Regions from separate parts of the Neobacillus camarae genome, predicted to be linked through region 1. Evidence: riboswitches for the same ligand, from Rfam matches in the RefSeq annotation. Region 1 holds a riboswitch; each other region holds the start of a gene.
The links. Region 1 has a riboswitch for cyclic di-GMP ahead of fliM (flagellar motor switch protein FliM). Riboswitches for the same ligand answer to the same signal wherever they lie in the genome.

Region 1 (5,974 bases):
TAGCAATGAAGAAATATCCGAATTGCTAGTTTGATTGAGTTCAGCTTGCAGGAGAGCTTGCTGCAACAGAAGTTCAAACGAACTGCTGTTCAAGCCGGATAGAGAGGTTGATGGACTTTGTCCGATACGTGAAATGTCCATCATGGTTTTGTAAAGCAACCAATTGGTGGACAGATTTCCGATATTCATAGCTGTCGTCTCCTTATCACGTGTTTGTTTTTATTTTATCTCTATTATACCTCTATGAAAATAACTTTTCTAAAAAAATACTTATTTGTTAAAAAGTAGGTGAAAAAAGTGATCCAGCTTGCAGCAATACAGAATCAACTCAGCAAACAGCCGAGTAAAACAACTGGAAAAGAGGGAGAACCGACTGCTGCTTTTGATCTGTTGCTCCAATTGTCCAGCCAGGAGGAAGAACCGGAAAGTGAGCCAAATGCAGACCTACCTCAATTGCTGCTGTTCCCGTTCCTTCAACAGGCAGGCCGCATAAATCAGCTTTGTCCTAATGCGGGAAATCCCGATGTTGAATCTAATCAGGAGGGATTGCTTCAACCGGTAGTAGTGACAACAGGAGATATCCCAGCTGCCTTGTTACCTGAACACCCCGACATACCGGCTATGGAACTTCAAACGAAAGATGGAGTGACTGGAGAACAGCAATCGGGAACAGGCACCTTTCAGGTATTGGATGGGAGATCCCTAGCGGAACCGACACTTAACAAAGAAGAAGCCATCCCCTTTCAAATGCAGACTAAAGAAGATGTAAGTGGATGGGACTCCCCACAAAAGGCGACCGATGATGTTCAAGTGGTGAACTTAACACCGCAGGTGATGGTGTCATCCGGAAATGAAATGACAACTCAGGCCATGGTTGCCCCTAGTGGGGATCCGACCGACATGCCGGCTCAAACCGTACGGGCGGATCGTTTCGACCAAGACATCACGCAGTTTATCGAGTCCGCTATCCAAGTGTCCGGTTCCGAAGATGGAATTGAGGCGGCCTTTACTCTGGTGCCGAAGCATTTAGGGAAAGTGGAGGTCAAAGTTAAAATTCAGGATGGACAAGTAACCGCAGAATTCTTGACCAGCACGCCGCTTGGTAAGGACTTGTTGGAAACCAATGTCCAAGCATTGCGCTCCAGCCTTGAAACACAAGGACTGCAAGTGGCCAAAATCGATATCACCCAGCAAATCCAAAGCCCGGCCCTCAACTTCATGGGAACCCTCTCGCAACGGGGAGATTCACATGGCAGACAAGGCCAACAGCCGGATTCCCGAAAGCGTGGCGGCCTGCAAGCGATACAGCCCCAAGAAGAATATCGCGAATATGATTTGCCTATAGATGGGGCTTCACAAATTAACACAACTGCCTAAGGAGGACCAGCCGTGACAACGATTAATTCTATCAACAACTACACAACCGCATCCGCAAGCACCCAGGCAAAACAAGATTTAGGAAAAGAAGCGTTTCTTAAAATATTGGTCACCCAACTGCAAAACCAAGACCCGACCCAGCCGCAGCAGGACGGGGAATTCATTGGACAAATGGCGCAGCTCAGCGTACTGGAGCAGTTGTCCAACTTAAATAACTCGCTGACAGCCTACCTCGAGTCAAGCAATAATCTCAGTCAGCACTCGTACGTGTTGGGCAATACCGTCACCTGGACGAATCCTGAAACCAATGCACAGGAGAGCGGAATCGTTACGGGGATTAATTATAAAAACAATCAGGTCTACTACAAAGTCGGTGACCAAGAAATTGTATCGAGCAGCATCACTTCCATGGAAATCAATCAAAACTAGGGGGAAAACCACATGTTACGTTCATTAAATTCAGGAGTATCAGGGCTTAAAGGGTTTCAAACGAAGTTAGATGTCATTGGTAATAACATTGCAAACGTCAATACCGTAGGATTTCAAAAAAGCCGGGTCATGTTTGAAGATATCTTCAGCCAGACCGTAAAGGATGCAACTGGACCCAAGGATAATCCCGCCTCAGGCGGTACCAATCCGATACAAGTCGGGTTGGGAACTAAAGTGGGCAGCATTGATACGGTGTTTACGCCGGGAAGCCCGACGACAACGAATATCGGCACCGACCTCTATATTGATGGAGATGGCTTCTTTGTGGTTCAAAATGCGGCCGGGGAACAGTTTTTAACACGGGCCGGCAATTTCAAAGTAGACAGTAACAATCAGTTGGTCTCCCAAAATGGCTTGTTTGTTTTAGATCAAACAGGTGCCACAATTACCATTCCGAATAAATACATTTCCTTTGCCATTGACTCCACCGGGGAGATCATTGGGGTGGATGCGAAAGGCAACAGTGTAGATTCCACTATTAAAATCGGAACCGTAGAGGTAAACAATCCAGGCGGGCTTGATAAAGCGGGAGGATCTTTATATTCGTTAACCCCAAATGCCGACAGCCGCAGAATGGCAGGTCTGCTAAAACAGGGCAGCGATGCTTCGATTATCTCAGGCGCCCTGGAAATGTCGAATGTCGATTTGTCAGAGGAGCTGACCGACATGATCACCGCTCAAAGGGGCTTCCAAGCCAATGCGAAAATCATCACCGTGTCCGACTCCATTTTGGAGGAACTAGTAAACTTAAAACGATAACCACCAATGTGAGAATATCATCCCAGATATTCTCCTTTTTTTGACAAAAATATATATAATTCGAACGCATTCGTCATTTTATGGGGGTATTCTACAAAATTTATTTGAAAATATATATTTGTAATGTTATCATTTTCCTAGAATAATTCGAAAATTGATAAAGGCAAACCTGGGGAAACCCAGTGACGCAAAGCTAAAGGGGCTAAATTGTCAATACAGTATGCTCGCCAGCTACCGATAATAGGTTTGTTGTCCTAAACTATCTATGTTTATTTGCTATGGACGAGACTATTCTTCGGGGTGGTCTCGTCTTTTTTTGTGGGCATATTTAAATAGTCTTTAAGGAATAAGAGGTGTGAATAAATGGACAATGGTATGCCGAATTCCCTAAGTTTTGGTGGTGGCCCAGCTGAACCAAAAGTCTACGATTTTAAAAAAGCATTGCGGTTATCAATGGAACAGGTCCGGGTTCTGACTAGAATTCACGAGAACTTTGCTTATCAATTTGCTTCGTTTATCTCCTCTGAATTGCGGACGTTTGTCCAAGTGGATGCCGCCAGTGTGGAACAGATGCTGTACGAGGAATTCATTAATCAGCTGCCCGATACCACGATTTTAAGTGTGTTTGAATCCGGAGAGCAGGGCATCCGCATGGCGATGGAATTGAATCCGCAAATGGCGTTTGTCATGATTGACCGTCTTTTGGGCGGTAAGGGGACCATTGGGGAATGGGGAAGAACTTCTCTTACGCCGATTGAATCAAACGTATTGAAGCGCCTGCTTGAGGGCGTGGTCCAAATTCTTCAGAAGGCCTGGAGCGATATTATGGTCCTGCCGCTTGCGTATGTCAATATGGAAACCAATCCGCAGTTTTTACAATTGGGAATTCCCACTGAAACCGTAATCGTCATCCGCTTCCAGATTACCATCGGAAAGATGGAACAGATGATGCATTTGTGTATTCCTTACATATTGTTAGAGCCGTTTATACCCAAACTGTCCTCCCATAACTGGTACGGACATGGAAAATGGGCGAAGAACAAGGATGAAAGTGAATTTTTGCAAGGGCGGATTGAGCATTTGACGGTTCCGGTTATTACAGAATTGGGACGGGCATCCATCACGATTGAGGAACTGCTTGGACTTTCTGTGAATGATGTTATTCAATTGCACCAACTGGTCGATGAGCCTTTGCAAGTAAGGGTCAATGAAGAAGTGAAGTTTTTCGCGCATCCTGGCACGAAGAAATCCAGGGTAGCAATGAAAATTGAACATGTGGTGGAAGGAGAGAGGGCGCGTGATTGAGCAGGGGAAACTCACCCAGGATGAAATGGCTGCCTTGCTTGGCGGTGACAGGCAGGAAGTGGCCGAAAAGCCGTTTCTGTTTACAGAGCTTGAGCCTGATCCTGACCAAGGACCTCAAACAGAACAAATGAACTTAGACCTCCTTTTGGAGATCCCGTTAGAGATTGTCGTGGAACTGGGGAGAACCAAAATGAAAATCAGCGAGGTGCTGGAATTAACGAGCGGTTCCATTGTGGAGCTGGACAAGATGTCAGGGGAGCCGGTTGATATTTTTGTCAACAATAAGCTGATTGCCAGGGGCGAAGTGGTCGTCATCGAGGAGCACTTTGGCGTAAGAATTAAGGAAATTTGCCAATCACCTTTATAAAAGGGATCCAAACATATGTATGAGGAAAAACAGGCTCAACTTAATCATTATTTGGACTTAACGGTGAGGGTTTTGGAGGCGCTGAAGCAGGGGGCCGAGGAGAAGGTACCGGAACTCATCGGGCAGCGGGAAGAATGCATAACCGCCATTAACCGGCTGGATGAGAAAGCGGGGAAGCCACTAATGAATGAATTCATTCGCAGGATTTTGAACCAGCTTTTGTCCCTGGAAGAGGAAATCAAACCAGAGCTTCAGCGTGTGATGCGGGAAATGTCCAGCCGAAACAGGAACGAGCAAAATAATCAATTCGTCAAGAGGCAGTACGAAGATTGGCAGGCAGTTCCTAAGGGTGTTTTTTATGACCGGCGGAAGTAAGGAGTGTGGAAACATGAAGAATTTAAACGAAATTTACCAGAGAAACCAGGTGTTAACGGCCAAACCTGAAGAACTGACACTCATGCTCTATAATGGCGGGGTCAAAAATCTCTATCAGGCAAAAGTGGCCATCGAGAATAAGGACCCTGCGAAGGCCCATTCTTTAATCATAAAAACGCAGGAAATTCTTACAGAGCTTATGGTGACGTTGAATATGGATTATGAAGTATCCAGGTCTCTTTTTTCTCTCTATGAATATATGAAACAACGATTGATTGAAGCGAACATTGGAAAAGATGCGGGAATAGTGGATGAAATAGAAGGAATGTTTCGGGGGCTGAAAACCACTTGGTCAGATGCCATTAAAACCATGAAGACCAATTAATCAGCAGTTATTTTAAAAAGAGAGGGTGACAAGATGAACCAGCTGATTGGAATCATGTCGAGTGCTTTGGATGCCTCTATGTTACGGCAGAAGTCCATTTCCAATAATATTGCCAATGCCGATACCCCAGGGTACAAGCCAACCAAGGTTTCCTTTGAAGAGCTTCTGCAAAAAGAAGTCCAAAGCCAATTTGTCGGGAAACGCACGAATAGCAAACATGTCACCATCGGAGCGGCCTCTGCTATTCCTACTGCTAAGCTCGAACAGCAACAAGACGTTGCATTTTCCACAAGCGGGAACGGTGTCGATTTGGACGCGGAAATGACACAGCTGAGCCAAAATAATATTTGGTATCAAGGATTAACCTATGGAATCAATGAAGAGTTTAACTTATTAAAAACATCGATTAGTGGAAGGGGATAATCACCGTGTCGATTTTTCAATCTTTAAATATCAGTGGTTCCGCGTTAACCGCGAATCGCCTTAAGCTGGATGTTGTATCCTCTAATATCGCAAATGCCAACACCACGAGAAGCCAATACATCAACGGAGAATGGGTTCCCTACCGCAGGAAAATGGCTGTAGTGGCATCCAACCAGACCCCGGCATTTGCCAATTATCTTCAGAACGAACTCTCAGGAGTCCGCGTTACCAATATTGTAGAAGATACTACCCCGTTTCAGGCCGTTTATGACCCGTCAAACCCAGATAGTAATGAACAGGGCTATGTGATGATGCCCAATGTCGATGTGACGAAGGAAATGGTCGACTTAATGTCGACATCGCGAGCATATGAAGCCAACGTCACCGCATTCAATTCAGGCAAATCGATGCTACTGAAGGCTTTGGAGATTGGACGTTAAGGATAGGAGGAATCGAACATGAACATTGCGAGTTTACAAGGAGCAGGCAGCGGT
Region 2 (5,974 bases), 430 kb from region 1:
TTCCTCTAAATACGGCTACATAGTTCCTAAAGGTGCCGTTCAGGAAGATAACTATTTTACAGTTAATCACTTTACAGAAAAGCCAAGTGAAGAAATGGCACAATCTCTTATAGAAAAGAGTGCTCTATGGAATTGTGGGGTGTTTGCATTTAGATTAAATTATATTATAAATATATTAGAGGAAAAGGGATTCCCAATTAATTATGATAGACTTGAATTGGAATATAAAACTCTTCCAAAGATTAGCTTTGATTATGAGGTAGTAGAGAAAGCTAAACATATTGTTGCGCTACCTTACGATGGTTATTGGAAAGACCTTGGAACGTGGAATACATTAACTGAAGAAATGGCTACTTTACAACTAGGTAAGGGTGTCCTTAGTGAAGATTCCGTTAATACACATTTAATTAATGAACTCGATATCCCAGTAACTGTCATTGGAACAAAAGACATTGTAGTAGCAGCTAGTCCTGATGGGATTCTGGTTGCCGATAAGGCTTCAAGCCCGAAAATTAAAGATTTAATTGGTGGTTTCAACCAGCCCCCAATGTATGAAGAGCGAATTTGGGGCTGGTCCCGAGTACTGGATTATACCCAATATGATGACGGAAACGAAATGGTTACAAAACGAATATGCATCCATGAAGGAAAAAATTCCAGCTATCATTACCACAATTTACGGGATGAAGTTTGGACGATTGTCCGTGGAGAAGGTGAATTAGCCCTAGATGATTATATTACTCGTGTGAAAGCAGGGGACATTATTCATCTTCCAGCAGGAAAAAAACACGGCATTAAAGGACTTTCGGAGTTAGAATTTATTGAGGTCCAAACGGGAATGGGGATTAGTGAGGAAGATTTCACTCGCCTTTACTTTGAATGGGATGATGTCATTAATCATTTTAATAAGTCAAAAGCAAAAGTGATCTTATAAAATAAGGGAGGGACTAAGTTCTTTCCCTTTTTATATTAATCTATCCTGGAACCAATGATTTAAAACTTCCAAGTACATTGAATCAATTGTATAGAAATCCTTGTTCAGAAATGTGGAAGTTTCGTAGCTATTATATAACTCTGCTAAAGTTAGGTTATTAATAATATTTGTTATTTTTTTGTTTGATTTAATTTGTATTCTAAAATGTGAATTGAACCCATCTGGATTTTTTTACTTACTCTAGTAAAGGTGGAATTTAAATTGAAAATTGCTGTAGCTGGAACTGGTTACGTCGGCTTAGTAACAGGTGTGTGTTTAGCTGAAAAAGGGCATTCTGTTTCTTGTGTTGATATAGATAAGAAGAAAGTTTCCTTGATGAACTCTGGTGTTTCCCCTATTTATGAACCAGGTTTAGATGAACTAATGGTAAAAAATATGAATAAACTGACCTTCACCACTAATTATAAGGAAGCATATAAAGATGCTGATGTAATTTTTATTGGAGTTGGAACCCCTGAAAAGCATGATGGTTCTGCTAATTTATCGTATGTGTATGCAGTTGCGGAACAAATTGCCCAAAGCATTGAGAAAGACTGTGTAGTGGTTGTGAAATCAACTGTACCGATTGGAACAAACGATAAAGTGGAGGACTTGATTAAAAACAACCTTGCTCATAACGTTAAGGTATCAGTTGCTTCCAATCCCGAGTTTTTGTCACAGGGTACAGCTGTACGGGATACCTTGCACGCATCTAGAATTGTTATTGGAGTAGAAAATCAGGAAGCTGGAGAAGTACTGCGGGAAGTATACAAAGATTTTGAGGCACCTATTGTCGTAACGAATCGCAAAAGTGCCGAAATGATTAAATACGCATCTAATGATTTTCTAGCCCTTAAGATTTCTTTTATTAATGAAATTGCTAACCTTTGTGAAATCATTGGTGCGGACATTGATGATGTTGCGCTTGGAATGGGGTATGACAGCCGTATCGGGAATAGATTCTTAAATTCAGGAATTGGTTATGGTGGATCTTGTTTCCCGAAGGATACAAAGGCTTTACACTGGCTGGCTAACTTCCATGATTATGAGTTGAAAACAATTAAGGCTGCAATTGATGTAAACGAAAACCAAAAACTCAAATTAATTAAGAAGTCTCGTAAGTATTTTGATAGTTTAAAAGGATTGAATATAGCCGTTCTTGGTTTAACGTTCAAACCCGGTACGGATGATTTAAGAGAGGCACCATCTTTAGTTAATATCCCTATTATGCTGGAGGATGGCGCTAATGTTAGAGCATGGGATCCTGTAGGCGTGGATAACTTTGAGAAGAAATACCCTAACGAGATTACTTATTGCCCAACTATTGAAGAGACAATTAAAGATGCTGATGTCTGCTTTATCTTTACGGAGTGGGATGAGGTCAAAGACTTTGATCTATCACAATATAGCAAGTTAATGAAGAACCCTATCATTCTTGATGGTCGTAATTGCTATGATTTAACAAGTGCGAAGAAAGCTAAAATTGTTTATGATTCCATTGGTAGAGAAACAGTAAATACATTAGAGGTTTCACTGGTATAATACTTTAGTGAGCCTTGGAAGAAATGATGAGAGGGAGGAGATTTAAGTCCTTCCTCTTTTTGAATTACAACTTTATACATTACATAGATAATGAAATTCTTTTTTTAACAGCCCAGATAAACGTAGGTCTCCCTGTATGAAGGCCTGTTGGCTGTTTATAATATGATGATGGGGGATTAGATTCCCTGTTTGGCAACAAGGGGGAAGTGTAGTGACGAAGCAGAAGAAGTGGGCTAAAGGGGCGATTGTATGGATGATATGTATCTTTTGCTTTACGCAGCTGCCCTATTTTACAGGGGAAAACACCTCTAAAGCAATCCACAAGATAGTGGAAACGGAACATAAGGCAATCAGTACACCAAGTGCAGACAATCAGGAGGTTGGTATTTTAAACCTAATGATGAGAAAATCAACCCATTTTCTAGTGTTCGGATTTCTTGCATTTTTATTGTTTAAGTCACTGGGTGTAAAACGATTCTCTTATTTCTTGGCATGGCTAATTACCTTCTTTTACGCGATGACGGATGAATACCATCAATCGTTTATGCCAGGAAGAGTCTCTTCTTTTAGGGATGTTTTAATCGATTCATTTGGTGCCTTTATTTTCTTGACGATAACCTATTTGGTAAATAGACGAATAAAGGCAAGGACTCGTTAACCGGTACTTATTCAAACTCGGCTGCCACGAATGAGTGGCAGCCGAGCCTTTTCTATGTATATAAATTATAAGATAAAATGCAATATGATCCTCAACCAGCCGAAAAACGCTAACCACAATGGAACACTTAGAGAAGTGCCCCATACTAACCCAACTAGAAAATTCCCTTGCTCGTCCATCGAAATCAACTCCCATATAGGTTGGTTTCAATTCTTTTAGCTACGCCATAATTTGTAACCGTTTTCATTAATGTGTATACATTGAGTCGATCTACAAATCAGTTTAAATTCTGGTTATAGAATTTTTCTAGTTGCTGGTCACCATTTTTTGCTGCCATCATAAGACTCATGATCAAAACAATGAAAGTGGACCCGACAAGTAATCCTGCAAGAAAATATAACATAGTACCCCTCCTGAACTTTTTAAACCCATAATTCGCAGGAAGGCTTCATATTCGGCACCTGGCTGGCATAGTTTCAAGAACCGTAGCCCCTATAGTTTTGCGCCACCATCTTTCAACGGCTTTGCCCTTTCGTACGAACTATGTCTATTACAATCATATTATACCATATCTTGCTAATGCTAAATAGCAAATAAACTATTAACAAAGGGCAAACCAAAAAAACAGGAGAATATAAACGGTAAAGAAACAAAAGGCCCAGCAGTCTGTTAATCATGGCTTTTGTAAAGGAGGATTAGCTACAGCAAGAAAGGTGTTACAACTACATATTTCGGTGCCTGTCACCGCCCGAAGTTTGTCGAGATTTGTAGAATGAAAGTTTGTTATTTTTCAATATGCAGTAATCGCCGTGGAATTATACCATGGTATAATTCCACGGCGATTACTGTGATTCCTTCTATATATAAAGGGAAAATATAAAAAATTTGCTATTCCAAAATGGCCGGAAGTTGACGGATTGCCTGTCCGGTATTAGACGGTTATAAAATTCCGGTGCCTGTCACCACCCTGTCACCACCCGAACAATGCGAATTTTGTCGAAGAATGCATGGTTGCTAGCTGTACGGGAAGTGGTAGAATGGGGGTGTAGTCTTAGGTTGCCGTATATAGTATTCCTCAACTGATTTTCTCCTTTCTAACGATTCCTATCATTTTTTCTCACTCTCTTCACTAATTAGAATTCCCATTGCTATTTGCAGGTTACAGATTTAAGAATACGAGGCTTTTCCAGGAGGTTGTTTTATGACTGTGAAGGTGTCAAGTATTGGCTTAAAAGGGTTAGAAGGCTACTGCGTTCAGGTGGAGGTGAGGATTACGCCTGGCACGGAGTCAATGGTGATTGTTGGGTTGCCTGATGCCTCCGTTAAGAGTCACGGGAGCGGGTAATTGCGGCACTGAGCCGGTTTGATGCCGACGTGACGGACCAAAAGGTGGTGGTGAATCTTTCGCCAGCGGAACAGAAGAAAAATGGACCGTTGTTTGATTTGGCGATTGCCATTGCCGCTTTAAAAGAGCTGAATTTTATTAAAGGCGAGATTCCTTTGGATACGGCGTTTATTGGCGCTCTGTCTCTTGATGGGACAGTGGTAAAAGCGGAAGGGATGCTGCCGGCATTGACTGCGGCAAAAAGCCTCGGACTCAAAAAGGTTTATTTTCCTTTTGACCCATCCATTCCCATCCAACTGCTGCAAGGACTAGACTGTCGGGTGGTCCAACATATTGAAGAAGTCGTACAGCATTTAGAGGGGCAGGAAAGTTTGACATTGATTCCAGCGGCGGTCTCTGAGGCTCCTATACCACAGTTTTCGCATCGTCCTTTAAAGGATTTCGCCCATGTAATCGGTCATGAGCAGGCGAAGCGGGCTCTGATGATTGCTGCGGCTGGCGAGCATAATGTGTTAATGAGCGGTCCGCCTGGCTGTGGGAAGAGTTTGCTGGCGGAAACCTTTCCATCAATTCTGCCTTCGCTGACCAATCAATCCCAGCTCGAAGTTATGAGCTTATACCAATTGGCGGGTGAGAAATTAATCCATCCTACCCCGTATCGTCACCCCCATCATTCGGCATCATCTGTTGCGATTATTGGCGGCGGATCCACACCTCGGCCGGGAGAGATTTCTTTGGCCCATCATGGAGTTTTATTTTTAGATGAGATAGCAGAGTTCCCCAAAAAGACACTGGATATGCTGCGGCAGCCGCTGGAGACAGGCGAGGTGACGATCAGCCGGGCCCATTCCACGGTGACCTATCCTTGTTCCTTTATCCTGATCGGTGCCATGAATCCATGCCCCTGTGGATACCTTGGCTCCGCCAGCCACTATTGCACGTGTTCCTCCAAACAAATCCAAGCCTATCGAAATCGTTTGTCAGGTCCAGTGTATGACCGGATTGATATCCTTTTATCCTTAAAGTCGGTTAACCTTAATCAATCCATCATTCGGAACAAGTCTTCCAAGGAAATCAAGAAATTGGTGGAATTGGCTCGTGAACGCCAATACGAGCGTTATCAGCAAGAAGTTACCAATGCGAAGGTGCCAGTTGAGATTCTGTTGGAGACGTGCCGAATATCGAGTAACCAGCAAAACATGCTGACAAATGTGGTAGCCAAGCAAAATTGGAGCAATCGGGTGCAAATCAAAATCCTTAGGCTGGCCAGGTCGATATCCGATTTGGCGGGGGAAGCAGAGATTTCCGACCAAGCCATCTGGGAAGCAATGGCGCTAAGGCGCTGGAGCTACCAAAAACAACAGAGTGTCGCGAGGGAAACTTGATATGTCACGTGAGAAGCGTATCTGGATCCCCCATCGGTTTTATCATATCGTCTGCAGGGGCAATCGTCGTG
Region 3 (5,974 bases), on a different contig from region 1:
AATTCCCCAACAAGGGTCTCTTGGTGCGAGCGGCGATTTGGCTCCATTATCCCACCTTGCCCTCGTTTTGATCGGTGAGGGAGAGGTTTTTTACAAAGGGGCCCGGATGGAATCGATAACCGCTTTTCGCCAAGAAGGAATACAACCGATTCGGTTGGAAGCAAAAGAAGGGCTTGCCCTAATTAATGGGACTCAAGCCATGACGGCCATGGGAGTGGTAGGCTATATTGAGGCGGACCAGCTTACTAATCAATGTGACCTTATCGCATCCATGACTTTGGAAGGTTTGCAGGGAATCATTGATGCTTTTGCCGGGGAAATCCATAGCGCGAGAGGTTATAAGCAACAGATTGAAACAGCCGCACGGATACGGGGTTATCTTACTGACAGCCGTCTCACTTCCAGACAAGGAGAATTAAGGGTTCAGGATGCCTATTCACTCCGCTGTATCCCCCAAGTTCACGGTGCGACCCGCCAAGCGCTTGATTATGTGAAAGAAAAATTAGAAATTGAAATCAACGCTGCAACGGATAATCCGTTAATCTTTGATAACGGCCAAAAGGTAATTTCCGGCGGAAATTTCCATGGCCAACCGATTGCATTGGCCATGGATTTTATGAAAATCGCCGTGGCGGAGCTAGCCAATATCTCAGAGAGGCGAATTGAACGGCTAGTAAATCCGCAATTAAATGATTTGCCGCCCTTCTTAAGTCCCCAGCCGGGACTGCAATCTGGAGCGATGATTATGCAATATACTGCTGCCTCGCTTGTCTCGGAAAATAAAACGTTGGCTCATCCGGCAAGCGTGGACTCCATTCCATCCTCAGCGAATCAGGAGGATCATGTCAGCATGGGGACAATAGCGGCACGCCATGCCTATCAAATCATACAAAATGCGAGAAGAGTTTCTGCCATAGAATTGATTTGCTCGATGCAGGCGGTAGAATACCGTGGGATTGAAAAGATGGCCTCCCAAACGAGGAAGTTTTATGATTTGGGAAGAAAAGTCGTACCCTCCATTCATCAGGATCGTGCATTTTCAAAGGATATCGAAAAGATGGCAGAATGGCTTGTAACATTTGAAGTGACGGAAATATAAAAAAAGGCGTGAAACCAATCACGCCTTGCTATTCTTCTTCCAGCCTATTTTTAAACGCCTCTTGCACAACGATGAATTCTTCATCGCCAATGGCTTCTTTTGCGTGCTTTTCCGTCATGTTGTCTTTAGGAAATTTTCCGGGGTGGTTTTTATTTTTATGGTTAAAATGTTCTCCGCGTGCCAATATCAACACTCCTTTCGTTTGTCTGTATGTAGGTTTTCCAAAGCGATGAAAAATAATTACGCGTTTCCCGCTGTCAAAAACTTGTCAGTAAAGCACAAGAACTTTGATATAATTGATGAAAAATAGGGTATAAAGGAGGCCATGAGTATGGATTTATTTCACACGCTCGCGGAAGACCGCATCAAAAAGGCATATGCAGAAGGTGAATTTGATAACCTGCTGGGATATGGGAGACCGCTTAAGCTGGAAGATTTATCAGGGATACCGGAAGAGCTGCGCATGGCCTATAAATTGTTAAAAAACGGGGGATACACCCAAGAAGAAACTGATTTACGCCGAGAATTCATGACGGTGGAAGACTTATTGAAACATTGTGAGGATGAAACTGACCGAGCAAACTTGCAAAGAAGATTAAATCAAACACTGCTTAAATATAACCAACTGATGTCAAAGCGCCGTGTTAAGACAAACTCAGCTGTTTTTAAAAATTATGAGTTAAAGATTCAAGAGAAATTAACAAATAAGGACTATTGAATTCCGTTTCATTACTCGTCCCCAGCCTTTTTTCTGGTTTTATCCGGTTTACACATCCGGTCAAGAATGAATCCTGCAAAAACAATAAAGGCAATTGGGATGGAAAAATTTAATACGTGGACAATAGTCAACCATAATCACCTCCAGTTGTTAGAATATTAATAATATTAAGTATATTCATATGTTGATTATATCATATTTCATTTTCACAATTTAGACAAATATTTATGTGATAATCGTTATGAATATTTTTACATTATTGTGACTTTTTTGAACAAATCCTATCTTTTTCATGCTAGGATAATAGGTAGGCATTTTAAAAATTGGTGTTAGGGAAAGATGGGCTGACTATGAATAGACAGGAAGAAATTGTATTTGAATTTATGAAGTCAAACCTATTTATATCTGAGCGTGAACTGGCAAAAATGACCGGTATGACTGTAACTGAGATAGAAACTATAATGGCATCGCTTATAAAATATGGAAAAATCGTTGGCCGCCCTTACGTACTGCCAGAGGAAAAGAAAATCCTCTGCATCGGCGGTGCTAATGTCGATCAAAAAATACAGGTGTTAAATCCTTTGACATTTGGAACTTCTAATCCGGCAGTGAGCACAAGATCAAAAGGCGGAGTGGCCAGGAATGTTGCCGAGAACCTTGGCAGATTAGGAATGAACGCTTCCCTTTTAGCCCAGTTCGGAGCAGATTCACAAGGCGAATGGCTGCTACAGGAAACAAGGGACTATGTCAACGTCACTCCCTCCTCTGTCATTCAAGGCAAAACAACAGGTACCTATACGGCCATCCTAGACAACGAAGGTCAAATGACGGTTGCTTTAGCTGATATGGCCATTTATGATGAAGCGGCCGATGACTTTATTGAAAGGAACTGGTATCATATGCAAGATGCCGCGATGATTCTACTCGATACCAATTACCCTGAACATGTTGTGCGCCAAGTAATAAAAATCTGTCATGACTATCATGTTCCCCTTTGCATCGCCACTGTTTCGACGCCTAAGACTAAAAAACTGCCGGAATCCCTTGAAGGAGTCAGCTGGCTTATTGCCAATCACAGGGAGGCCGAGGCTCTATCAGGACTAACGATTAACAGAGAAGGCGATTTTTTTCGGGCGGCGGAAATAATTTTAAAAAAAGGTGCCGAGCGAGTGGTGATAACTAGAGGAGAACAAGGATTAATCTATTTCACGCAATCGGGACAAGCAGGCGCATTGGTGGCACCTGATGTCATGGTGATGGACGTTACGGGTGCCGGAGATTCCCTTATTGCGGGAATATTGTACGGCCATCTAAAGGGACTCATTCCGGAGGATGCATGTAAAGTGGGTCTTTCTTGTTCGTTAATAACGATTCAGTCGAATGAAACAGTAAATCCTAAATTAAACCAGTGCGCACTGATAGAGGTATTTCAAAAGTATTTCTCTAAGTGTGTCTCTCACTGACAAAAAACTATATGCACAAGCTGGGGATTTCACTTGGAAGTCCCTTTTCCTTTGCCCTGATGAAAAAAGTGTCATAAATTGTAAGTTAAAAATTAAAAATTAATGACAAAATATAACACTTTGTTCTACAGCAACACCATATAATGGAGATTGTATTAAACTTAAGCGGAAAGACCCATGAATTTGTTAAGTCTCTATATCATATGCACTACTACTTGCTTCATCGCAACAGAAAAAGGCAAACCTGCTGAAAATCAGGGACGCAAAGCCGAGGATCTACGGTAAGACAAACTCTCCTTACTATGATGGCCGGGCTGCCTGGAATACGAAAGTATTTTAGGAGGATTGGAATGGACAGGGGAATTCGTGAAGCGGAAGTAATCGATATTGAATGGCTCGCCTTAATTATGGAAGCGAGAGAGATTGGCCTAACGGTGGAAGATGTACGGAGTTTCCTCGATAAGAATACACTCCCGGAGAAACTAGCTGAATACCAACCCAAAAAAACATCCTACAAATAATGATAAAATTTGTAGGATGCTTTTTTTTGAAATTAGTTAACCTTTAGTTGTCTTGGTTATTATTCCTCCATTTATTAAATTCGAGGAATTCCCGGAATTGATCTTTGGATACACCAGAATTCATTGCCTCGCGTACCAAATTCATCCAATCACTATCTAACTCGGCTTTGTCTATTTGTTCATGTATTAAATGTTCGACAGGAATATTTAATACAGCAGCAATCTTTTCGAGAAACTGTATGGAAGGATTCTTTTGAAGGTTTCTTTCAAGAGAACTTAAATAGGATTTAGCGACTCCTGCTTGTTCAGCAAGCTCAGATAGTGACATTCGTTTCTCTTGCCGGAATTTTTTTACGCGGTCACCAATCATGATTTTCACACACCCATATCAAATATTTATAAATTAATAATACCAAAAAGAATAGAAAAGTACCATATTAAGAACAAATGAATATGACAAAATAACGAAAATATTAGCTGAGAAATGAAGACAAAACTATTTTTGAAAAAAAGCTGATATAGAGTTAATATTAAAAGTGTGCCAAATCTAACTGTATTGTTAATCTATAAGCACTAATAAACTCCATTCACATAACATTATCCATAAAGGCGGGAAAAGAATGATTGTTCTGAAATCGCAACGAGAAATTGATGCCATGAAAAAAGCAGGAGAAATACTTGCTGCTTGCCATAAAGAGATAGCTAAGCTGATTAAGCCAGGAATCACGACTTGGGAAATTGATCAATTCGTAGAGAAGTTTTTAAGTGATCATGGAGCAACTCCTGAGCAAAAGGGATATAAAGGGTATGAATATGCAACATGCGCAAGCATTAATGACGAAATATGCCATGGTTTCCCGAGAAAAGAACCTTTAAAAGAGGGGGATATCGTGACCATTGACATGGTTGTCAACTACAATGGAGCACTTGCCGATTCCGCATGGTCCTACCCTGTTGGTAACGTATCGAAGGAAACGGAACATTTATTAAACGTAACAAAGGAAGCATTGTATAAAGGGATTGAACAGGCTATACCAGGGAACCGGATTGGGGATATCGGCCACGCAATTCAAACGTATGTGGAATCTGAAGGACTTTCCGTTGTCCGCGATTTTATCGGGCACGGGATTGGTGCAGTGATCCACGAAAAGCCGGATGTTCCGCATTATGGACTGCCTGGAAAAGGAGCACGGATTAAGGAAGGAATGGTTTTTACCATCGAACCAATGGTCAATATCGGACGGTTCTACACGAAAATGGATACGAATGGCTGGACAGCAAGGACAGTGGACGGTACCTATTCGGCCCAATATGAACATACCATTGCGATTACAAAAGACGGTAATATCATCTTGACTGATCAAGGAGAATAATAAGAAAAAAATAAAACAGATCGAAGTGATCTGTTTTATTTTTTTCTTAAAGTTCCTAATTCCTCCGCCAAAGCTTGCATTTCACTGGGACTAAACGAACTTTTCCTTTGAACCATGTCGTAAATTTCCTTTAATTCTTCATACATCTCTTCATCGAAATGGGAAGGCTTAATCGCTCCCAGGTTTAACACTTTTAACTTTTCCTTGATTTTTTCTATCATAAATTCCACGTTTTCTACTGATTTTTGTGTTAAATCCAAATTCATCACCCTTTTTATATATTTATATTCCCACCACTTCTTGAAAAAATAGCCAATATGCGGACATGGATAAATATAACAATGAAACTTGCGTCATGACTATTTATCAAGCAAAATAAATGAGAGGAAGCATTGATATAATTTTCATTATACATGATTAAAGCAACCATGGGTTTTATTAATATTTTTTATTATATTTCTTCAAAAGCGAGGAGAGGTTAATATGACAGGGAAAAATCAATTTTGGAAGGGAATGCTAATCGGGGCGATAGCAGGAGGGGCGGTTAGCCTTTTCGACCGGCACACCCGTACAGTCATGGCTGGGAATGTGAAAAAAGTATCCGGGAAAATTTCTTATGTCGTCCTCAATCCTGGTGAAGTCACTGATTCCATCAAGGGAACAGCCCTTAAGGTGAAAAACACGGTAGAACAGGTTAGCGGGGATATTACCTATATCATGGGAAAAGTAGATGAATTGCGCGAATTAACACCCAAAGTAACCGAAAGTGTGAAAGAAGTGAAGGATACCTTCACAAAATT
Region 4 (5,974 bases), on a different contig from region 1:
ATGTTAAAATCCATAACCATTGTTATAAAAGGATAAGGAAGATACCAAATCATAGGTGAATTGGTCTGCTATTATAGTATGCCATTTCGAATGTTCTCCACAGAAACGGAACTACTTATTTTTTGAGTCAGTCTTCAATATTTCCAGATCATATATGAAATGAATCCACCGTAAAAAACCAATAACTTATAAAACAATTCCGTTGTCCTTAACCCTTATAATTTGTTATTGATAAGTGAAACTCTATACGGATGAATTTCTGCCGTCATGATTCCCTGTAAGACAGATGGGTCATTTTCCATCATTTTATAAGCGGCTTCCATGGATTCAACCTGAAAGACAACAATGCCGAATGCACCATCTAGACAAGGTCCCGCCAAAATTAGCTTGCCTTCATCTAAAAGGCCTTGAAGATACTCAAAATGATGTCCCATGATTTCTGATTCTTCCTTTGTCATGGTTTCCAAAAAATCTGGCCGTGTTGGTTTGATTAAGTATACAAATTGTTCCATCCTAGTTACTCCCCTAATTCATCAGTTATTTAATAAAAAAATTCGACTTATTCGCGTCCATTTCCTTTATTAAAACGCCCACAAAAAAAGCAGGCATACTAGCCCGCCAATTTTCCGTATCCTATTAATTTATTGCTTTCGTCAAACGGTTTTTATCGATTTTGGCTTTTGGAATATCGACGAGTCCTTGTTAGTTATGAGAACCATTCAAACCTTTCGCCTGATTTTTGGCACGATACATCGCCGAATCCGCATTTTTTATCAGCTCTTCGACCGTTTCCCCATCCTCTTGAGAAAATGCCACACCAATACTTGCTGCAATGCAAATCGTATGGCCCGATATTTTAAATGGTTCGGAGATTACCTCCTTAATCCGCTCAACTAGAGAAGTAAAATCAGCCCGGCATTTAACATCCGCTTGAAAAACCGTGAACTCGTCACCACCCCAACGGGCGGCAAAACCCTTGTCTCCCACTGCGAATGTCAACCTTTTTGCCGCTTCTATAAGAAGTTGGTCACCAATATCGTGGCCAAAAGTATCGTTGACGTGCTTAAAACCATCCAAATCAAGCAACATCAGTCCATGACATTCACTTTTAGATTCCTCTAAAAGTAGACGGAGGCGTCTCTTAAACAAACGCCGATTTGGCAATTTAGTTTCACTGTCATGATAGGCATAGTAGGCAATTGTCTCGTCTGTTTCTTTACGGTCTGTAATGTCCTGCCCCACCCCAATGGTTTGTATGATATCTCCTGAATGGTTGCGGATATATTGAGCTGTAGTCTCATACCACCGATATTCTCCATTTTTATGCCGAACTTGACCGGTAAATCGTACCGTATCCTGATCGACGTACAACGAATCGCGATGCTCTAGAAATTTTGTATTGGTTCCAGGGTGGTTAAAAGATGCTGCGGGTTTCCCAACAACTTCATCTGGAGTATATCCAAGTAATGCCTTCACATTGGGAGAGATATAAGTGAATACTCCATCAGCTGAAATAGATGAGATAATGTTTAGGGACTTTTCTGATATTAACGAGAACATTTGCTGAATATCCGATATTTCCTGCATGTTAACTAGACTCCGATTAAATTTGATTCTACCATTATATTTCATCTTATAACGTAAAACAAAGGATATTTTTTCCCGATCCTAGTATCCGGGTGATTTCACTTTCGATTGAAATTTCTCCATGTTGAGCTTCAGTAATTTTGTTCCCATCTCCATTGCTCCAGAAGAAATGTCCAAACAAAAAAGTGCAGCGGCTATAATAAACCATTGCACTTTTTTGTTAATTTAAGCTTATCCAAGCCTTGTTTAAGACTGCCATTTGCATTTTTGGTTCCGGAGCTATTTTTCTGCCAGATCAGATAGTTAACTTAGAATCCCTTTACTTAAGCGAAAAACGCTTTTTTTATTATCATACCATTCTAAGGCGACCAAAAATAACCTTCTTACCAATAATTCTTCTTCCAAAACTTTTACATCATGATCATACTTTTCCAGTATAGAATTAACATATAACTCTACTAGATTTTCATCACTTAGTACTCTAACATCAAAATATGGTTCTTGTTCATAAGCAAGAGCTGCCACAAAGATACACCCCTAAAATATGTTCTATTTTAGGCAACTCAGCCGTCATAGTGTAACACCTTAGACCTGAAGCTTTGCGTCCCAATCTTTCGAGTGGTTTGCCTTTTTCTATTAAAATAATTATTTTATTATTAAAATTATATTACATTTTTACAATAATTGAAAACAAAAATTCTAAAAAAGTGTTAATTAGTAATCAATATTTTTTCTCTAATAAATACATCAATCTTTCTTTTACTGACTCCCATTCATCATCCACTATACTGTAGAATATATTGTCGTGTATGGTACCATCTGGTTTGATTCTATGTTTTCGAAAAGTTCCCTCTTTTGTTGCCCCTATTCGCTCGACTGCCTTTTGAGATCGTAAGTTTTGTCCACTAACCGAAAATTGAACCCGAATGACGTTTAGTTCTTCAAAGCAATACTTTAATAATAAATATTTGCATTCTGTGTTTACGTTGGTTCTCCAAACTTCTGGTGAAAGCCAGGTCCAACCGATCTCCACATTGCGATTAACCAAATCAATATCACCAATTCTAGTCGTTCCGATTATTTTTCCTGTCAGTTTATCCTTTATAACAAAAGGGATTTGCTTTCCTGCCTTTTTGTTGTCCATCGCTGTCATTATTATTTGCTCTAGATCCTCCACTGTTTTCACTTGCCGCCAGGTATATTCCCAAATATCAGGACTATTTAAAGCCTCAAATAATGGTTCCTTATACTTAACTTTTAGTGGAATAAGAGAAATGGACTCCCCATTTAAGATTATTTCTGTTTCCAATAGCATCCTCTCCCTTTATAGGGAATTAATTTCGCCACTCTATGAAACAATACCTGCTTACACCAGCTGCTCAGTTCACACAAAAAAACCGGCTTACTGTAAAAGCCGGATTTAATGGTTGAGCAGGTATCATCGAATAGTAAAATCACCTGAACTTGTTCTCGCTGTTAATGTAACCTTGCCGTCTCCGATTTTTCCAACGATTCGATGTTCTGACTTCTCTGAGTAATTCATCTCGTCTAAATGGGCTATTCCATCACCTGAACTCGTTTTGTAATCCACTTTCAATGAGGTCGGTGATTTGGTGAAACTCACATCGATATCACCGCTGCTAGCTTCCAACTCGACATTCCCCTTCATTTCTTTCATTTTTGCAACAATGTCTCCAGAAGAAGTATTCATCTTGATGTCCTCGGATACCGTATTCCCTGATACAATATCACCACTGCTAGTAACTAAATCAGTTCCCTTGGCCTCGTTATTGTTTATCGTAATATCGCCGCTGCTTGTTACAAACTCCATTTGATTGGAGCGATTTTCAGAAGCCACGATGTCTCCACTAGATGCATGAAGCACAAAATGATCTTCGGCCACTGCGTCTGTAGCTTTAATATCCCCTGATTGTGTTTCAATCGTTATGACTTTTCCTTGAATTTCCTCTAAGTTTATATCACCGGATGCCGCCTTGATTTCAATCGAATCATAAACTTTTTCTGGCACTTTGACATTTAGTTCTACCTTGGTAAAGTTAAACATCATAAATTGAAACTTATCTTCCTTATCCATTGTGATTTTAAGGGTATTGCCGTCTTTGGCCATATCTAGCTTATAAAGATTTTTACTCTTTTTCCCTGCTTTTCCTGAAAATTCTGCTTCAATCTTATCTCCGTTAGTTGACACAAGCTTGACATCGACAGTTGGTGATTCAATGCGTACATTTCGGATTCCTTCGGCTGATGCCTCTTTTGATTGATGAACACCCACAGAACTGAATGTAAATGCCTCCGCACCGGAAGTGTTGATGGACATAATCACACCAACCACTCCAATTATTACTAATGCTAACGCCCCGTACATTAATTTTCTCATTTTTTATTCTCCTTTTATTAGTCTACTATTCCAGTTTACGTATTTACTTAAAAGCTTGTAGAAACCTTTCCCAGCTATAGCCATACCTGCTCCGAGAGCCACTCCTACTCCGCAAACAATCAACGATAAAAATAACTCGAAGTTTGTAAATCCGCCCATAAACACCTGTGTCAGGACAAATAGCGGGGATAATACAAAGCAAATTGCTACGATGCATAGTGACAAATAAACTCCAAAAATCGCAAGTACAGGACCTAATACAAAAATGAGATTAAAGAAAAATAAACTGAGGGATGCCAGAATGATTCGACCCATATTACGGTAAGGATCTTTTTCAGTATCGCTCGGCAACGGATAGGTATCTTCTAATGTCGCGGATAATTTGGGGTCCGCTAATCGATTTTCATTTGCCACTTCCATTAGATCCTTATATAGTTCAACCAGTTTTACCCGGTCCTCAAGCGGCAGCCCTTTTAATCGCTCATCTAACTCTTGGAGCATTTCTTCTTTATTCATGTTCTTCGTTCCTTTCTTTACCCTATGGCCTTATCATACAAAGAAAAAGTCATATGACCGTAGTGCAGCCAGTCATAAAATAAAGCTAATTACAGCCTTTTTAATAAAATTCTTTATTTTTAGGCTATGACTAATGTCCAAATTCTTGTAAGATAGGTAAGGATAGGTAAAAAGTATCAGGGGTGGGGCGTAACATGAAGACAGACCATAATTGGATCTGGGTGGACTGGTTTATTTTTTTCCTAAGACTATGCTGGTATCTTTCTGGTGTTCTTTACTTTATTCTTCATAGGGAAGAATCAGGAGGGTTATCTTTTTTCGTTTTTATCGGTATATTAACAGTTTCCTATATTGTCCCCCATATTTTTTGGAGGCCCGGCTACAAAAATCCGATCTTCTACCCTGTTGCCGAACTGATAGTGACAGGCGGAGCTGCCATTTATTTTAATATCGTGCGACAATTTGACCTTGGCACCTCTACCGTCATCATGACTTTCTTAATGATCGGTTACCTTGCCACCAAACAGACGGCGAAGTGGACCTTTCCCTTATTTTTTATTGTCTTCCCGATCCCGCGTTTATGGACTACTGACACAGCCACCTATCTGATGCAGTACATCGATATCTTTATCTTTTTCGGCTTTGGGGCCTGTTTTAACTATGTCATTCAGTCGCAGCAACGGACCAAACGGATGATCGAAGAAAATAGTAAACAATATAAATTAATCCAAGAGCAATATCGGGTGCTTCAGCAATATGCCGAGCAAATTGAGAAGGTCACGCTGCTTCAAGAACGGAACCGGCTGGCTCAAGAGCTGCACGACACGATTGGCCATCATTTTACTTCAGTTACTGTTGGACTAGATGCGGTATCGTATTTGCTGGAAACCGATGTGGAGAAAGCAAAAAAGAAAATAGAAATGCTAGCGAATGTTTCTCGTAAAGGCTTAGATGATATTCGAAAGCACATTCATCAAATTGCGCCAGAGGAAAATGAAGAGCGATTGTCTTTCCTTTTACATCAGATTGCGGCTAATTTTAAAGAAAATACCGATACCGATGTACAGTTCCACTTACATGGCAAAGAGATGCCTATTTCCAAAAATATAAAACTCGTGTTCATCCGCTGCCTTCAAGAGGCACTCACCAATGCTAAAAGGCATGGCAGCGCTTCAAAGATAATGATTGATTGTCTTTTTACCGCCTCGGACATTGTTTTAACCATTGAAAACGATGGAAGTCCTATGGAGGATTCTCAGCCTGGCTTCGGCCTAACCGCGATGAAAGAACGGATTGGGGAGTTGCATGGAAATCTTGAAATCACAAGTGGAAACGATCGTGGAGTAAAACTTACCATTACGGTTCCTATAAAGGGGGTTGCCTAAATGAGCGGGATTAAACTAGTCATAGCGGATGATCAAGAGCTGATACGTGAAAGTTTATCCATCGTGTTAGATATGGATAATGAAATTG

Region 2: it holds a riboswitch for cyclic di-GMP, as region 1 does, so the genes downstream of both, ACY8D0_RS09945 (DUF3789 domain-containing protein) here and fliM (flagellar motor switch protein FliM) in region 1, are expected to answer to the same signal.
Region 3: it holds a riboswitch for cyclic di-GMP, as region 1 does, so the genes downstream of both, ACY8D0_RS01625 (anti-repressor SinI family protein) here and fliM (flagellar motor switch protein FliM) in region 1, are expected to answer to the same signal.
Region 4: it holds a riboswitch for cyclic di-GMP, as region 1 does, so the genes downstream of both, ACY8D0_RS07765 (hypothetical protein) here and fliM (flagellar motor switch protein FliM) in region 1, are expected to answer to the same signal.

The regions. Positions count from the first base shown of each region.
Region 1 covers NZ_JBUCKX010000002.1:889,325-895,298, forward strand. Annotated here, with positions in the region: gene ACY8D0_RS11925 (glucosaminidase domain-containing protein) at 1-189, opposite strand, end outside; gene ACY8D0_RS11930 (flagellar hook-length control protein FliK) at 298-1,377, shown strand; gene ACY8D0_RS11935 (flagellar hook capping FlgD N-terminal domain-containing protein) at 1,390-1,806, shown strand; gene ACY8D0_RS11940 (flagellar hook-basal body complex protein) at 1,819-2,625, shown strand; cyclic di-GMP riboswitch class I at 2,778-2,864, shown strand; gene fliM (flagellar motor switch protein FliM) at 2,989-3,930, shown strand; partial or broken gene fliN (flagellar motor switch protein FliN) at 4,028-4,297, shown strand; gene ACY8D0_RS11955 (flagellar protein FliT) at 4,313-4,672, shown strand; gene fliS (flagellar export chaperone FliS) at 4,686-5,057, shown strand; gene flgB (flagellar basal body rod protein FlgB) at 5,091-5,480, shown strand; gene flgC (flagellar basal body rod protein FlgC) at 5,486-5,920, shown strand; gene fliE (flagellar hook-basal body complex protein FliE) at 5,939-5,974, shown strand, end outside.
Region 2 covers NZ_JBUCKX010000002.1:460,003-465,976, forward strand. Annotated here, with positions in the region: gene ACY8D0_RS09930 (sugar phosphate nucleotidyltransferase) at 1-934, shown strand, start outside; gene ACY8D0_RS09935 (UDP-glucose dehydrogenase family protein) at 1,196-2,515, shown strand; gene ACY8D0_RS09940 (VanZ family protein) at 2,727-3,173, shown strand; gene ACY8D0_RS09945 (DUF3789 domain-containing protein) at 3,451-3,576, opposite strand; cyclic di-GMP riboswitch class I at 3,627-3,712, opposite strand; partial or broken gene ACY8D0_RS09950 (YifB family Mg chelatase-like AAA ATPase) at 4,375-5,903, shown strand; gene ACY8D0_RS09955 (REP-associated tyrosine transposase) at 5,905-5,974, shown strand, end outside.
Region 3 covers NZ_JBUCKX010000001.1:346,683-352,656, forward strand. Annotated here, with positions in the region: gene hutH (histidine ammonia-lyase) at 1-1,099, shown strand, start outside; gene ACY8D0_RS01610 (hypothetical protein) at 1,128-1,283, opposite strand; gene ACY8D0_RS01615 (DnaJ family domain-containing protein) at 1,431-1,817, shown strand; gene ACY8D0_RS01620 (carbohydrate kinase family protein) at 2,168-3,280, shown strand; cyclic di-GMP riboswitch class I at 3,508-3,602, shown strand; gene ACY8D0_RS01625 (anti-repressor SinI family protein) at 3,631-3,801, shown strand; gene ACY8D0_RS01630 (helix-turn-helix domain-containing protein) at 3,845-4,171, opposite strand; gene map (type I methionyl aminopeptidase) at 4,422-5,174, shown strand; gene ACY8D0_RS01640 (DUF1128 domain-containing protein) at 5,210-5,434, opposite strand; gene ACY8D0_RS01645 (YtxH domain-containing protein) at 5,658-5,974, shown strand, end outside.
Region 4 covers NZ_JBUCKX010000001.1:1,686,384-1,692,357, reverse strand. Annotated here, with positions in the region: gene ACY8D0_RS07775 (YciI family protein) at 216-512, opposite strand; gene ACY8D0_RS07770 (PAS domain-containing protein) at 703-1,587, opposite strand; gene ACY8D0_RS07765 (hypothetical protein) at 1,891-2,112, opposite strand; cyclic di-GMP riboswitch class I at 2,142-2,225, opposite strand; gene ACY8D0_RS07760 (GNAT family N-acetyltransferase) at 2,309-2,902, opposite strand; gene ACY8D0_RS07755 (DUF4097 family beta strand repeat-containing protein) at 3,026-3,985, opposite strand; gene ACY8D0_RS07750 (DUF1700 domain-containing protein) at 3,989-4,501, opposite strand; gene ACY8D0_RS07745 (sensor histidine kinase) at 4,696-5,886, shown strand; gene ACY8D0_RS07740 (response regulator) at 5,887-5,974, shown strand, end outside.